One region of the Gluconobacter sp. OJB genome, then DNA from elsewhere that is predicted to be linked to it. Evidence: predicted binding sites of a transcription regulator. Region 1 holds the regulator's gene; each other region holds the start of a gene.

Region 1 (5,259 bases):
CTGTATCGCTATGTCGGGGGCGCCTACTCCCATCTTCTGCCTGTGCCGATGATGAACATCGTCAATGGTGGCGAGCATGCAGACAATCCGATCGACATTCAGGAATTCATGATCCAGCCGGTCGGCGCCCCGACGATTGCGGATGCCATTCGTATGGGTTCTGAAATTTTTGCACGCCTGAAGAAAGGCTTGTCCGAGGCCGGTTATAACACCAATGTCGGCGATGAAGGCGGCTTCGCGCCGAACCTGAAGTCTGCTGACGAAGCTCTTGGTTTTATTGCAAAATCTGTTGAAGCGGCTGGTTACCGATTGGGCGAAGACGTAACTTTCGCGCTCGACTGCGCCGCGACCGAGTTCTATGCGGACGGGCGTTACAATCTGAAGGGTGAAGGCAAGGAATTTGATGCTTCGGGCATGATTTCCTACCTTGAAGATCTGGCCAACCGCTATCCGATCGTATCGATCGAAGACGGTCTGGCGGAAGATGATTGGGAAGGCTGGGCAGAGTTGACGACCCGTCTGGGCAAGAAGCTGCAGCTTGTCGGAGACGATCTGTTCGTCACCAATCCCGAGCGTCTGCGTCGTGGCATCAAGGCTGGGACCGGCAATGCACTGCTCGTGAAGGTCAACCAGATCGGCACGCTGACTGAGACACTGGAAGCCGTGGAAACCGCTCACAAGGCCGGTTACGCCTGCGTCATGAGCCATCGTTCTGGTGAGACGGAAGATTCCGTTATTGCTGATCTGGCGGTTGCCACGAACTGTGGTCAGATCAAGACGGGTTCCCTCTCCCGCTCTGACCGCACGGCCAAATACAACCAGCTCATTCGTATCGAGCAGCAACTCGGCAGTGCGGCCCGTTATGCCGGCCGCAACATTCTCAGAAACTCCTGAGACTGATCAGCGGCCTCATTCCTTTCCGGGGTGGGGCCGCTTTTTTGTGCCTGAATGCGATTGATATCCGTATCATTCATTGTCTGGTCACAAATGACTGATATAGACTGATACAGTCTCTCAGAACGGAGTTTTCACGACGTGACACTGATCCGACTTATCAAACGTGGTGTCCGCGCCGTAGCTCCTCCGGCTTTCTTCCTGTCCCTCACAGCTTATTTTGGATGGAATGCGCTTCATGGGGCGCATGGTATTCATGCCTATCAGGAACAGACCCAGCTTGAGAAAGACGCCGTTCAGGCCAGGCAGGATGCTGCAGACGAACAGAATGTCTGGAGACGTCGCGTGGTTGCTCTGAAGGAAAAAGCGCTGGATGCTGACATGCTGGATGAGCGGGCACGCGCTACGATGAATCTGACGCGCAGTGGCGATCTGGTTGTCCCCTACGCGCCGCATGACAAGCTATTTTGAGCCGAAGCTAAAATTATCAGCCTTCAAGGCATAAAAAAAGCGGCCCGAAGGCCGCTTTTTTTATGAAGACTGTCGAAAACAGTCTTACTTGATCTTGGCTTCGCGGAACACGACGTGCTTGCGTGCGACCGGGTCGTACTTGCGCACTTCCATCTTTCCCGTAGCAGAACGGGCATTCTTCTTCGTGACGTAGAAGTAGCCGGTTTCAGCTGACGAAACGAGCCGGATCTGAATAACGTTGCTCTTTCCCATGATACCCTCGGGCTTTCGCCATAACTTATGCCGCTCGAAGGTGTCGATGCAGCATGTTGATCTCTAGATTTGACGCACCATGCTGATTTGTGGCCGGGAGGTCAAGGCCTTTGCGCACGATTTAGCGGTTTTCCTATGCTTTCAAGGGGATCGGGCTTTAGAAAATCTTTCGGGCACGCCTGTAAGAGACCCTCTTTCGCTTGTAGGGCAACAGGCAGGAACCTATAAGGAACAAATGCAGGATGCCCGTCATTCTGTGTCCTGTTCTGACCTGCCTCCGCCGAGGCGCATGGGAGCGCCTGTATGCTGACCCGCAAGCAGCACCAGCTTTTGCTGTATATTGACGATCATCTTCGCCGGACGGGATATTCGCCCTCTTTCGATGAGATGAAAGATGCTCTCGAACTGCGCTCCAAATCGGGCATTCATCGCCTGATCTCCGCTTTGGAAGAGCGCGGCTTTCTCCGCCGTCACCATCATCGCGCACGAGCGCTCGAAGTGCTGCGTCTGCCCCATATGGGCACGGAAGCCCCCATCGCCGCGACAACAGCTCCGGAGACATCGTTTGTCCCTGCCGTTCTGAGCCAGGGTCAAACTGACCTTGAGGGTACATTCTCCGAAGCCAGTGTCGCCAATGATCGTCAGACCATCAGCATTCCTCTTTATGGTCGTATCGCAGCGGGTCTGCCGATTGAAGCCATGCAGGACGATAGCGACAGGATCGAAGTACCTGTATCCCTTCTCGGTACCGGGGAGCATTACGCCCTGACCGTAGCGGGTGATTCGATGATCGAGGCCGGAATTCTGGATGGAGATATCGCAATTATCCGGCGGCGTGAAACAGCCGAGAACGGTCAGATTATTGTTGCGCTGATCGACGAACAGGAAGTGACGCTCAAGAAGCTGCGTCGTCGTGGTTCGATGATTGCGCTGGAAGCCGCGAACCGCGAATATGAAACGCGTATCTTTCCGTCAGAACGGGTTCATATTCAGGGACGTCTGATTGCGCTTTTCCGTCAATATTGACGGTTCTGCTGCGTAGGAGACGCCTTATTGAGCAGGTAGCGACGTCCCGCGTATGACTTTCACGCTTCCGTCAGCGCCAATGACCGTGCTTGTGCCATCGCCGTTTGGAATAATGATGGCCTTGCTCGGATTCTTGTTCAGGAAATGAGCGGCACTATCAGGGACTGACGAAGGAAGCGTCGGAAGAAGGTGGGTATGGTCCCGGCTGACACCCTGATGCGTGTCGGAGCCTTCACCAACGGTCATGCTTTGTCCTTGCATGAGCTGCTGTCCAGATGCTCCCAGAGCGCCTTTGCTTGCAATCCCACCCATGAAATTTTCGTCGAGTGTAGCACCACCAAAATATGTGGCTGGATCACCTAGAGCGTGACTGAAGGTGCTGTTGGGGTTCTCGACGTCTTTGAGGGTGGGGAGCGGTTGTGGAGCTCCGGGCCAGATATTGCCACCTTCAGGAATAATGGGAGTTTCGGAATATTTTTCACCGCGTGCACGGTGAATATTCTCGCTGTCTCCGTGAGGGCCATTCGGATTATCGAGAGCCGTCCAGACCATCGTGTCGCGGATATACTTGCCCATGCCTGAACAGCCGCTCAGAGCGAGAGGTAGTGCCAGCAGAGCGGTCTTCCGCATTTCTTACTCCCACAAGGTCAATCCATGACCTTTAGCGGTCCTTGTAACGGAACGCCAGATGAAGACAGTCAAAGAAGGCTACAATTCTTTCGCATGATGACGTCAGAAACTGATTTTGGACGATTTGCGGGATTGTCCCGCCATGATGCGGGTGAGCCCTGCGGTGAGATAACCCCACCCACTGATGACTGTCGGAATAACCGAGAACCAGAGGAGGATCCCGCCAATCAGCGTTGCCGGCAGAAAGGAGAGTCCCAGCATTCCTGCGGCTCCATCCCCACCGATCAGAAAACCGATCGCTACCATCTGGATGCCGGTTTTCCATTTCGCCAGTCGCGTCGAAGGAAGCGTTTCGCGCTGGGACGCCATGTATTCCCGCAGACCGCTGACCAGAATTTCGCGGATCATGATGATGATCGCTGCATAAAGCGAATAGACCGGCAGTTGCGTCAGCCCGGCAAGAGCCAGCAAGAGCGACCCGACGAGCAGTTTATCAGCGATCGGATCCATCATCCGGCCCAGCTCGGAAAGCTGCTGCCAGCGGCGGGCCAGTGCGCCGTCCAGATAGTCCGTGATACATGCCGCCGTATAGACCACGCAGGCGATCACATTTGCGGTCGGTGAATGCACGGAGAGCAGCGCGACCAGTACGGGAATGGACGCGATACGCAGCAGTGTCAGGATGTTTGGCAGATCTGTCAGCATCACGGTCAGTCTAGAACAGTTTCCTTCATACCGGTATGCGCCAATGTGTCCGAGAAAGATGTATTTTTCGTGTAAATTGCGGATTGGCTCTCAGGGAGCGCCATGACCGGCTGAGGCTTTCTGGACCCATTCCGGATGAAAATGCCCGTATATGGCAGTTGCCGTGCTCGAACTGATGCCGGGTGCGCTTTCCAGTTCCTCCAGACTCGCCTGCCTGACTGACTTTGCCGAGCCAAAATGATTGAGCAGGGCTTTTTTGCGTGCGGCTCCGATTCCCGGCACATTGTCCAGTTCGGAACTGCGGAGTCCTTTGGAACGCCCTGCCCGATGTGTCGTGATCGCGAATCTGTGCGCCTCGTCACGCAGCCTTTGCAGATAATAGAGAACCGGGTCTCGCGGGGGGAGTTGGAAAGGCGGTTTCGTCTCCGTGAAAAACCATTCCCGACCTGCATCCCGGTCCGGCCCTTTGGCGATGGCGACGATCGGAATTCCGGTGACGCCCCTATCGGTCAGCACCTTCCGCACGGCATTGAACTGCCCAAGACCGCCGTCGATGAGAAGCAGATCCGGCCAGTCCTCCGGCCGCTCTCCGTTTTCTGGTCGCTTCCCGAACCGGCGTTCCATGACTTCGCGCATCATGCCGAAATCATCTCCCGGCGCGACCGGACCCTTGATTCCGTATTTGCGGTAAGCGCGTTTGTTGAAACCTTCAGGGCCGCCGACGACCATTACGCCATAAGGTGCCTGCCCCATGATGTGAGAGTTGTCGTAGGTTTCGATGCGCTGTGGCGTTTCCGGAAGGCCGAAGACTTCCGCCACCCCTTCAAGCAGTTTGCGCTGCCCGGTATTTTCGGCCAGCTTGCGTTCCAGTGCCTCCCGCGCGTTCAGGGCAGCGTGCTCGACGACGTCCTTTTTCTCCCCCCGTTGTGGTCTGAGAATTTCGACTTTCTGTCCACGCCGGATGCTTAGTGCTTCTTCGACCAGATTCAGTTCAGGAATCTCGCAGTTCACCAGAATTGTGGGCGGAGGCGGTTTGTTGTCGTAGAACTGGATCATGAACGCCGACAGCACATCCGCTGCGGTCTCTTCCTCGGCATGAGCCGGGTAGAATGCCCGGTTGCCGTTATTGCGACTGCCTCTGATGAAGAATACCTGAATGCAGCTCTGACCGGCTTCCTGCCAGATCGTCATGATATCCGCGTCATTGATCGATGCCGGATTGACGGTGCTGGAGCCCTGAATGCTGGCGAAGCCTCGGATCCTGTCCCGGATCGACGCGGC
Region 2 (5,259 bases), 1.4 Mb from region 1:
CCGTGACTTTGCGCGGCTGTCTTGCGCCCGGCGCGTCCAGAAGCGGGGCGAGGAAGCGGCCGGTATGGCTGGCTTTGCACGCAGCGATGTCTTCTGGTGTTCCGGCTGCGACGACCTGACCGCCGCCGTCACCGCCCTCGGGGCCAATATCGATCAGCCAGTCGGCTGTCTTGATGACTTCGAGATTGTGCTCGATCACCAGCACCGTGTTGCCCTGATCGACGAGGGTGTGCAGCACTTCGAGCAGCTTACGGACGTCTTCGGTGTGCAGCCCGGTTGTGGGCTCATCAAGGATATAGACCGTGCGGCCAGTGGCGCGCTTGGCCAGTTCCTTCGACAGCTTGACGCGCTGGGCCTCACCGCCCGAAAGCGTGGTGGCCTGCTGGCCGAGGGCGACATAGCCCAGCCCGACCTGTTGCAGGATGGCGAGACGGTCGCGGATTTTTGGGGCGGCCTGAAAGAATGGCAGGGCCTCGTCTACGGTCATGGCCAGCACGTCCGCAATGGATTTGCCGCGGAATTTCACTTCCAGCGTTTCGCGGTTGTAGCGTGCGCCTTTGCAGGTGTCGCATGTCACGTACACGTCCGGCAGGAAGTGCATCTCGATCTTGAGAACGCCGTCGCCCTGACAGGCTTCGCAGCGCCCGCCCTTCACGTTGAAGGAGAAGCGGCCCGGCTTGTAGCCGCGGGCCTTGGACTCGGGCAGTTCGGCGAACCAGTCGCGGATCGGCGCGAACAGGTCTGTATAGGTCGCGGGGTTGGAGCGTGGGGTCCGGCCGATCGGGGACTGGTCGATCTCGATGATCTTGTCGAGATTGTCCACGCCTTCCAGACGGTCATAGGGCAGTGGCGTCTGGCTCGATTTCATGAGCTGACGGGACAGCGCTTTATAGAGCGTGTCGATGACCAGCGTGGATTTGCCGCCACCCGAAACGCCCGTGACGGCGATGAAGGTGCCGAGCGGGAAATCGACCGTCAGATCCTTGAGGTTGTTCCCGCGTGCGCCGTGCAGGGTGAGCATACCGCTGGGCTTGCGGCGTTCGGTCGGAACGGGAATGACCTTGCGGCCTGACAGATAGGCGCCCGTGATGCTGTTGGGGTTCTTGGCGACTTCTGCCGGGGTGCCGACGGCAATGACTTCGCCGCCGAGTTTGCCTGCACCCGGTCCCATGTCGATCAGATAGTCTGCCGCGCGGATGGCGTCCTCGTCATGTTCGACGACAATGACGGTGTTGCCGAGGCGCTTGAGGCGTTCGAGCGTACCGAGCAGGCGTTCGTTGTCGCGCTGGTGCAGGCCGATGGAAGGCTCGTCCAGCACATACAGCACGCCCGTCAGGCCCGAACCGATCTGCGATGCCAGACGGATGCGCTGGCTTTCGCCGCCGGACAGGGTTGCGGAACCGCGCGAGAGGGTGAGGTAGTCCAGCCCCACATCGTCGAGGAAGTGTAGGCGATCCGTGATTTCGCGCAGGATGCGGCGGGCGATTTCGGCGCGCTGGGGCGTCAGTGTCGCTTCCACGCCGGAGAACCAGTCGAGCGCCTTGCGGATCGGCATGTCCGAGGCTTCGGCGATGTTGAGGTCCTTGACCTTCACGCACAGCGCCTCGGGTTTAAGTCGTGCGCCGTGGCAGGCATGGCAGGGTTTTTCGGACTGGTAACGCGACAGTTCTTCGCGCACCCACATGCTGTCGGTTTGCGCCATGCGGCGGCGCAGGTTCTTCAGCACGCCTTCGAACGGCTTGGTAACGATATGGACCTTCCCGCCGTCGGTATAGGGAATGTCGATCGGCTCTTTGGAACCGTTGATGATGAGGTCTTGCGTGGCGGGCTGGAGGTCGGACCAGGGTGTGTGCATGTCATCGCCGCAATGGCGGGCGAGGGCGGCGAGCGTCTGGTCGTACCAGTCCGTGCTTGAGCCCTTCCAAGGGGCGATGGCCCCTTCGGCTAGGGTCAGACTGTCATCCGGGACAATCAGGTTTTCGTCGAAATGGGTTTCGGTGCCGATGCCGTCACAGACCGGGCAGGCGCCCATCGGGGCGTTGAAGGAGAACAGGCGCGGCTCGATCTCCTCGATCGTGAAGCCGGAGACGGGGCAGGCGAAGCGCGACGAGAACACGACATGCGCCGGGGCTTCTTTTTCTCCTGCGCGTTTGACTTCCTCGGCATAGGCCAAGCCGTCCGAGAGTTCGAGGGCGGTCTCGAAGCTGTCGGCGAGGCGGGATTCGAGCCCTTCCTTGACGACAATCCGGTCCACGACGACTTCGACGTTATGGCGCGTCTTGCGGTTCAGCTCCGGGGCCTCGGCGATTTCGTAGAGTTCACCGTCGATCTTTACGCGCGTGAAGCCTTTGCGCGTCAGTTCGGCAAGTTCGCGTTTGCAGTCGCCCTTGCGGTCTCGCACGACGGGGGCGAGCAGCATCATGCGCATGCCATCGGGCATGGCCATGACGCGGTCCACCATCTGGCTGACGGTCTGCGCCTCGATCGGCAGGCCGGTCGCTGGGGAGTAGGGGATCCCCGCGCGCGCCCAAAGCAGGCGCATGTAGTCGTGGATTTCCGTGATCGTGCCGACGGTCGAACGGGGGTTCTTGGACGTGGTTTTCTGCTCGATCGAGATGGCCGGGGAGAGGCCCTCGATAGAGTCCACGTCCGGTTTGCCCATCAGCTCAAGGAACTGGCGGGCATAGGCGGAAAGGCTTTCCACATAGCGTCGTTGCCCCTCGGCATAGATCGTATCGAAGGCCAGTGAGGATTTTCCGGAACCGGAGAGGCCCGTGATGATCGTCAGGGAATCCCGCGGGATCGTAGCGTCAATGTTCTTGAGGTTATGGGCGCGGGCCCCACGAACGCGGATCGAATGATTGTCTGGAAAGCTCACGGAGACCCCGGAATGTGGAGAAAAGGCAGTTGTGAGATCGAACGCGCTTGAATGGCGTTGGATTGTTCCCCATTAGATGGGAACTTACGCACGTATGAAAAGAACAATTCGAGAAAATTGGTTGGGACGGGAATGGCAGGCAGCGTCAATAAGGTGATTCTGGTCGGAAATCTGGGGAAGGACCCGGAAGTTCGCAACACGCAGTCGGGCGGCAAAATCGTCAACCTGACCGTTGCGACGTCCGACACCTGGAACGACAAGCAGTCGGGTGAGCGCAAAGAGCGCACCGAGTGGCATCGTGTGGTGATCTTCAACGAGCGGACGGCTGATGTCGCCGAGCGTTATCTGCGCAAGGGCCGTAAGGTCTATATCGAAGGTGAACTCCGCACCCGGAAGTGGACCGACCAGTCCGGCCAGGAAAAATACACGACTGAAGTCGTGATCGACCGGTTCCGTGGGGATCTGGTGCTGATCGACAGCAATCGCAGCGGTGGCGGCGATGATGGTGGCTTTGACAACGGTGGCGGCTATGGCGGTGGCAATAGCGGCGGCTTCGGTGGTGGCAGCCGTAGTGGCTCCGCTGGCGGCTCGGGCGGTGGCTTTGGTGGTTCCCGTGGGAATTCCGGCGGAGCTTCTGGCGGCGGTCGTTCGGGCGGCAGCAATGGCGGCTGGGATGCCCCGCCGGACAACGATCTGGACGATGAAATTCCGTTCTGAGATTCAGGGTCGCATACGGCTTTTGAATGTTGAAAACCCCGGAGGCTCAGGCCTCCGGGGTTTTTTGTGACTGTGGTGCAGACCAAAAAAAAGCCTCACCCCCGAAAGGGTGAGGCTTTTTCATTTCAGACCGGCTGGCTTCAGGCGGTCAGGGCTGCGTTTTCTTCCGACGTCACCAGATAGGGGCCAGCGGCCAGGATCTGGATGGCGAGCATGCCGAGGCTGTTCGGCTGACGGGCCGTCAGCGGCAGTATGGCGTTGCCGTTCGTCCAGCGGACTGCGGTGTTCTCCTGAACGTCCCAGCCGGACAGGTCTGCGTCCGTCAGGTGCTGGTCGATGCGGATCGTGTTGCCCGAGTCGAACAGCGTGACTTCACCGACCAGAACGCCGAGCTCGCGACGGTCATCCACGAACGGTCCGACCGTCTCGCTCGGGCTGGACGTGCGGGACATGATGCGAACGCCGGTCACGTCGGACGGGATCATGAACATTGCACGGCCATTGGCGGTGCGGACCTGATGAATGGTCTGGCCCGTGCTGGCGACGAGGTACAGGCCAGCGTCTTCGGTCAGGAGCGGAGCAGCAACCGTGTTTTCGATTCCTGCGGCGATGGCGCGGGCTTCGATCTCGCGGAAGATCGGCTCCACCACATCCCGGCTGACGGACAGCGGAGCTGCTGCGTCGTCATTCCAGTTGCGCTCGCGGCCACCCAGCGAAACAACGCTGCCATCCTGACGGAAGGACTGGCGGTTGCCGGTGTCGAGGTAGCTTTCCGTCAGCATGCCGTCTGCCATGATGACCGAGTGTTCGGCCGTTTCTACATGGAAGTAGTCATAGACGGCGATGGAGCGATCATAGACCACCGAACGACCATTCACGAGCATACGGGCCGGGATGAAACCGCCATTGATGAACAGGCAGTGTTCCGGAGTGACCAGCATGTCCTTGTAAGGCACGCCTTCGGCGAGTGCGCCCTGCATGATGCGGACCGGATAACCGGCTTCAGCGTCGGTCAGACCGGCCTTGGCGATCATGTGGGAGCGGCCAGCCCAGGTGACTTTACGCTCAACGGTTTCGCCGTTCACGAAGGCCAGAACCGTGCTGCCGAGGCGCAGGGTCTCGACGGCCACATCGCCTTCCGGCGTGCGGATCATGCTGCCAGCGAGGAAGCAGGGCGCATTGCCGTTGTCTTCGACGATCCAGCCATTGCTGCCGTCCTGAACGATGGACGCATTGGCGGCGGGGACGAAGCCGCTTGCCGTGTGAATGTTGCCGAAGGTGATCAGGCGGCCGTCAGCCAGTGTGACCTGAAGCGTGTAGGAACCATCTGTATTCGGTGTGTAGGTGGCAGCCGTCGGGGCGGAAGACACACCGGAGATGCCGAAATGTGTGTTGGAGGACACACCGTTGATCACGACGCCCTGAGCATTCGATGAATCGTTATGCAGGAAGCCGTTGGCTTCAACGTACACCGTGTTGACCGTGTTCGGATCAACATTGATGGTGTTGATGGACTCGCTCGGATACAGGAACAGGCCGCTGTTCTGCGAAAGATTGACGATGCCGCCATTGACCCAAAGCGCGTTGGTGGCAGAGCCCAGCGTGGCGTTGATCAGATTGATCGCGCCGCCATTATTGATGCTGTTTGTATCGAACACGACGTT
Region 3 (5,259 bases), on a different contig from region 1:
GGAGTCCGGTCGTCCCCGTGCTTCCTTCTGTGCAGCGTTAGGCCGCTACTGGCACTCCCATGATATTCTCGGGACGCCTTTGATCCTGACAGGCATTGAGTCACTCACGCCAGGAACCCCTTGGGAGATCGAGTCCTGGCTGTGCTGGTGGCTTGATGCTCTTCTGGCCGAAGTCCGCGAGGCGCACGACCTCCTACGTCAGTTGGAGCGAGCCAGAAGGCAGGCGCTTGAAAGATGCGGCGCGCAACGTCGGCATTCGCGCGCACCCCAGGCGATCAACGTGCTGGCGATCCAGCCGCTCGTGTCCGCGTCCATGCTGGCGGATCGTCTCGGCATGTCGATGAAAAGCGCGCTGCAGCTTCTCAGCGTGTTCCAGGACCGGGGCATTGTTGTGGAAGTCACGCACCGGGCGGCTCATCGCCTGTTCGGTCTTGCTGGAATGGAATCCCTCAGCGACGTTGTGACACCGCCCAAGCGACCCACTCCCGGCCGAAAGCGCGGGCGACCGCGCAAGAATGATCCGTTCACGGCGCACTCTGTCCTGGCGGACGAGATGACGCAGCTCCCGCCGCTAACCCGGCTGGATCCGGTTCAATTCGATTATGAGGATCTGGCTGCAGCCATGGATCAGGCAGATGAAGCCATGATGCGAAGTTCCCGGCTAATCGCCCGCCTCAAGGGAAAGACGGCCAGCTAGATCGCTCATCTGTTCAGAGAACCTGAAGGGATGACTCTTTCAGCGGTCTCTGCAGTTTCAGGGCGTCCGGTGTGGGGGCCGTCAGCCAGGTCTCGATCTCTTCCCGGTCTTCCAGAATGACGGGCATGGCTTTGGGATGGTAGGGCGCGACCACTGCGTTTGCTTCTGTTGTCAGGAAGCCGAAAAGATCGGCCGTGACCTCGCCTTCCTTGAGTTTGCGCACCGAGGTCCAGGACGTCCAGATCCCGGCAAAAAAGCGGAGAGGCTTCGCCTCATCGGCGGCAAACCACACTGAACGAAACGATCCGTCCCCCTGACGCGCCTGTTCCGAGAAGGCCGTAAACGGCACCACGCAGCGATGCGGAACGCCCAGCCAGCGTCGCCAGTGCGGAGACGCCGTATTGCGGATGTTCGTTACCCCCCGGTCGACCTTATGGCCTTTCAGGGCAAAGGCCGGCGACGGCATGCCCCATCGGGCCAGAACCAGTTCCCGGCCGTTCTGCCCGTTGCGCACAATCGGCGCCGCGTAATCCGGATAGACATCCGGCATGAGGGGAAGATTGCCCGTATGGTCATTGAGAACCTCCGCAAGAGCGCGGATTTCATCCTGTGAGGATGTCTGGGCATAGAGGTTACACATGACTGCTCTTCTGTTTTGAAGCCGAATGTCCCATGCAGGACAGACTATCAAAGAAGAAACACCGACCGCTGTGCCTCTGTTTCCTTTTCAGAAGAAATAGAGTGTCTTTTGTTGTTGGTGCGGTGGAGTTGTGGGCAGAGCAGCGCCCCTGGGTCAGCTCGCAAGAGCTGTCCCGGGGGCGTGAGTGACCGCCTGCAGGCGGCTGTCCACAAATCCACGGCCAGGAACAGCCTGTCTGGCTAATTATTCCTATGCCCTGTCGCTGAACGAAGGCTGTTACTTCGAGTTGGTCTTTTGCACTCGGCAGCCTTCACCCGACGGAAAGGGCTTAAGAGCAATCTCGAAGCCGAGAGCCTGTACGGCGGGCGCCAGACGCATCTGATAGCCTTCACCAGCAAGTTGCAGCGCTGTGCTTCCAAACGCCTTTTCAAAGGCTCCAGGCGGATAGCTTGCTTCTCCGGCCTTCACGATTTTCTTGGCGATCTCGTTTACTTCACTGTCAGAAATATGGCTCATTGACGACATCTGCGTCTCCTCTGATACAGTATGAGCGGTTTGCTCGCTTTACATCGGACCTACCGCTCGTCGGTGAGTCCGCGGCGGCACACGTGCTGTCGAACATGTTGGAGACCCCTCCTACGGATGTTGCGAACAGTCCTTGTGGCTGCCTCCAATGAGGATATCTGCGTCCAATGTGAGTGCGACCCGAACCCACTCTTAGGGGGCGAAAAGCCAGTTTCGTCATGCCATGCTGCGACCGCAATCCAGTTCTTGTGATGATGCGATAGCCTCATGCCGCACTCACACAGGTCATCGGTACAGTCTGTCTGTAGCAACTCAGCGACTGAGATGCCCTAACGGAGATGACCATGACCACACCGACAAACACCGCACGTTCCGAAGCCTCTCACCTTCTGTCCCGCGCTCTTCTGAACATCCGTGCCAAAGCTCAGAGCGTGCTCGGATCCAGCGAAGCGCTTTCCCCTGATCATCGTCATGTACTCTCGGCCATTGAGGCTGCTGCCGACGCTGTGCACAATCTTCCGCACCTGCTGGCGGAGCAGACAGAATCAAACGAGGTCGCCCTTATCAGCGAAGTGACGACCGCAAAGGAATCTCTGACAACGCTCAAAATGGGCTGATAAGCGGCCCTTTTGAACCTATTGGGCGGAGAGATGACGCTGTCTTACATAGCGATCCCTCTTAAAAATTAACTTGCGTCCCGCGTTCGTTTGTTCTCTTTCTGTTCTCGTTAAGGAGAACAGTCATGACTTCGAACGCGCTGGCGCGTCTGCGCGAGCAGGTCCGATGCCTGGAGCGTCGAAGCCTGCCTCACTCTATTTTCCGGGTGCTGCCAACAGGCCTGCAGCCGGTCGATGACCATCTAGGCGGTGGCCTCAAAACCGCTAGCCTGCATGACATTCTGGTGCCCGATCCGCTTGAAATTGGTTCCAGCCTCGCCCTGCTTCTGCCTCTGCTCGCGCGCAGTGGCCAGCCTGTTTTCTGGCTGGGGGCGGTCCCCCCTCAGCTCCATGCCTGGGGACTGCACCAGACCGGGATCTCGCTCCGACACCTGATCTGCGTTGAGAGCGATGACGCCAGTGTTCTGGCTGTGGCCGAGGATATCCTGCGCGGTCCCGAGCGAGCCCTTGTCGTGATAGCTGGTCCGCATATCCCCTCCCTGACAGAAGTGCGTCGCCTGAATCTGGCTGCCGAAAGCAGCGGGAATACTGGCTTCTTCCTGCGCTCTGTCAGCGTCTCCCGCTCATCCGGAAAGGACCCCTGTGCCTGCGCCACACGCTGGCAGGTTACTTCTCATCCTTCAGCCCCTCTCTGTTTGCCGGGACTGGTTCTGCCGCTTCCCGGCCCCCGCCGTCTTTCCGTCTCGCTGTTGCGGGTGCGTGGAGGACGTCCTGCCCACTGGCTTCTCGACTGTCCTGACCATGCGCCGCTTCCTCGCCCTGTGGCTTCCTTTCTGGCGCACCGAGCGCCTTCAGCTCTGCCAGCAGGATCATTACCCCCCCGATCGCCCGCTTGTCGTGCACGCGCCTGAGCACAACCGCCAGACGCTCACGGCCGTCAATCCGGTGGCGCTGGCAGCGGGCCTGAGACCAGGCCAATCGCTGGCCCAGGCACGGAGCCTTGTGCCGGACCTCCTGTGCGTCGAGCAGGACACTGACGCCGATGATGCGGCTCTTCACGAGCTCTGTTGCTGGCTGCTGTGGCTGTCGCCCCTGCCCGCTCTGGATGCGCCGGATGGCCTGTACAGTGACACAACTGGCTGTGCCCATCTTTATGGTGGTGAAGAGGCCATGCTGTCTCTTGTCCGGACGCGCCTTTCCGAGAAAGGTCATGCCTGTTCTCTGGCCCTGAGCGACAGCGCGGCGGCCTCGCGCGCTCTGGCACGCTCGCGCCTCGACGGCGCCTGCGTCATCCCGCCTGGTCAGCAGAAACAGGCTCTGGACCGGCTGCCCTGTTCGGCCCTGCCAATTGCCCCGGAGACAGCATCCCGTCTCAATCGTCTGGGACTGACAACCATTGGTGCGCTTGCAGCCCTTCCCCGCGCGCCTCTGGCCAAGCGGTTCGGCGCGGAGCTTCTCACCTGTCTGGATGAAGCCGTTGGCTTTCAGGCAAGACCGCTGAGCGTGGTTCAGGTGCGAGACCGGATCTCCCTGTCGCGCTCGCTTGTCGAGCCTATCGGCACAGCCGAGGCGATTGCGACCGTCATCGACGCTCTCGTGCCGGAAGCCTGCGTCCTGCTGTCACGTCGCGGCGAAGGCGCACGGCAGATCGATTTTCTCTGTGTCCGTGTGGATAACACGGTCCAGGCCATCCGTGTCGGCACGTCCGATCCGACCTCGGATATGCCCCGCATCCTCCGTCTCCTCAAGGATCAGATTTCCCGGATTGAGCCCGGCTTTGGTATTGAGGCTGTTACTTTGACGATCAGCGCCAGCGAGCCCATGGAGGCCGGCCCGGCTCGCCCGGTGCTCTCAGACCCAGAGGACTGTCAGGCGGACACACTGCCTGCGAGCCTCATCGACCGGCTGATCAACCGCCCCGGGATCACCTCCGTCTATCAGCTCTCGCCCCGGTTTTCCGCCTGGCCGGAAGACGGACAGTCTCGCGTTTCCCCGGACGACATGGCAAAACAGCCTCTCGCGAGCCAGATGCTCTGGGCGCGGCCGAACATTCTGTTCGATCTGCCCGTCCGGGTGCAGGTCACTGCCCTGCTCCCGGACGGTGCGCCCCGCCAGTTCGTCCTGAAGCGGCAGACGCATCGCATTGCGGCAGCCGATGGCCCCGAACGTCTGCTGGGTGAGTGGTGGCAGACGGCCGAAAGCTATGGCGCGATCCGTGACTACTGGCAGGTCGAGACCACGACCGGCCTGCGCCTGTGGCTGTTTCGCAAAGGCGACGGAACCCACGACTGGTCCGGGTCGGGCGCGTGGTTTCTTCAGGGGGTATTCTGATGGAGCCCCGTGATGATCTGATCCCGGCCAGCACCTCGGACGTGGCCGAAGTCCTGATGCACGCGCTGTGCTATGACGGACGCAGGCGGACGCATGACGCCGCCGAACTGATGGCCCGTCTCGTGGCCGAGCGTCTGGTCGCCTATCTGGAACGCTCCGGATTTGTCGTGATGCGCGCGCCGGCCAGCAACGCGCCTGACAGCAGGCGGCACCCGCATCCACACAGGCGCTGAGCCATGAGCGCGCCTTACGTCGAATTGCAGGTGACGTCTTCGTTTTCGTTCCTGCGCTCAGGCAGCCAGCCGGATGAACTGATGTTCCAGGCGAAAGCTCTGGGCTATGACACGATCGGTTTGGCCGACTGGAACACTGTTGCCGGGGTCATCCGCGCCCATCTGGCAGCGCGGGAGGCCGGTCTCCGTCTCCTGCCCGGATGCCGTCTGGCTTTG

The links. Region 1 encodes LexA, which represses DNA repair genes until DNA is damaged. Its sites were predicted from a motif close to TGTTCTANNTANGTTC; they were not measured.
Region 2: a site for LexA is predicted at 2,980-2,995, ahead of uvrA (excinuclease ABC subunit UvrA). Genes of this name have one in related genera too.
Region 3: a site for LexA is predicted at 2,571-2,586, ahead of ABDK74_RS13485 (ImuA family protein). Genes of this name have one in related genera too.

The regions. Positions count from the first base shown of each region.
Region 1 is NZ_JBDIWH010000001.1:392,755-398,013, forward strand. Features, by position in the region: gene eno (phosphopyruvate hydratase) at 1-894, shown strand, start outside; gene ABDK74_RS01835 (septum formation initiator family protein) at 1,036-1,365, shown strand; gene rpmG (50S ribosomal protein L33) at 1,450-1,617, opposite strand; gene lexA (transcriptional repressor LexA) at 1,921-2,643, shown strand; gene ABDK74_RS01850 (hypothetical protein) at 2,668-3,273, opposite strand; gene pgsA (CDP-diacylglycerol--glycerol-3-phosphate 3-phosphatidyltransferase) at 3,376-3,978, opposite strand; gene uvrC (excinuclease ABC subunit UvrC) at 4,069-5,259, opposite strand, start outside.
Region 2 is NZ_JBDIWH010000001.1:1,788,626-1,793,884, reverse strand. Features, by position in the region: gene uvrA (excinuclease ABC subunit UvrA) at 1-2,878, opposite strand, end outside; gene ssb (single-stranded DNA-binding protein) at 3,011-3,595, shown strand; gene ABDK74_RS08255 (Hint domain-containing protein) at 3,736-5,259, opposite strand, start outside.
Region 3 is NZ_JBDIWH010000002.1:58,415-63,673, reverse strand. Features, by position in the region: gene ABDK74_RS13505 (hypothetical protein) at 1-697, shown strand, start outside; gene ABDK74_RS13500 (SOS response-associated peptidase) at 711-1,337, opposite strand; gene ABDK74_RS13495 (hypothetical protein) at 1,614-1,853, opposite strand; gene ABDK74_RS13490 (hypothetical protein) at 2,207-2,479, shown strand; gene ABDK74_RS13485 (ImuA family protein) at 2,605-3,390, shown strand; gene ABDK74_RS13480 (DNA polymerase Y family protein) at 3,281-4,810, shown strand; gene ABDK74_RS13475 (hypothetical protein) at 4,810-5,043, shown strand; gene ABDK74_RS13470 (error-prone DNA polymerase) at 5,047-5,259, shown strand, end outside.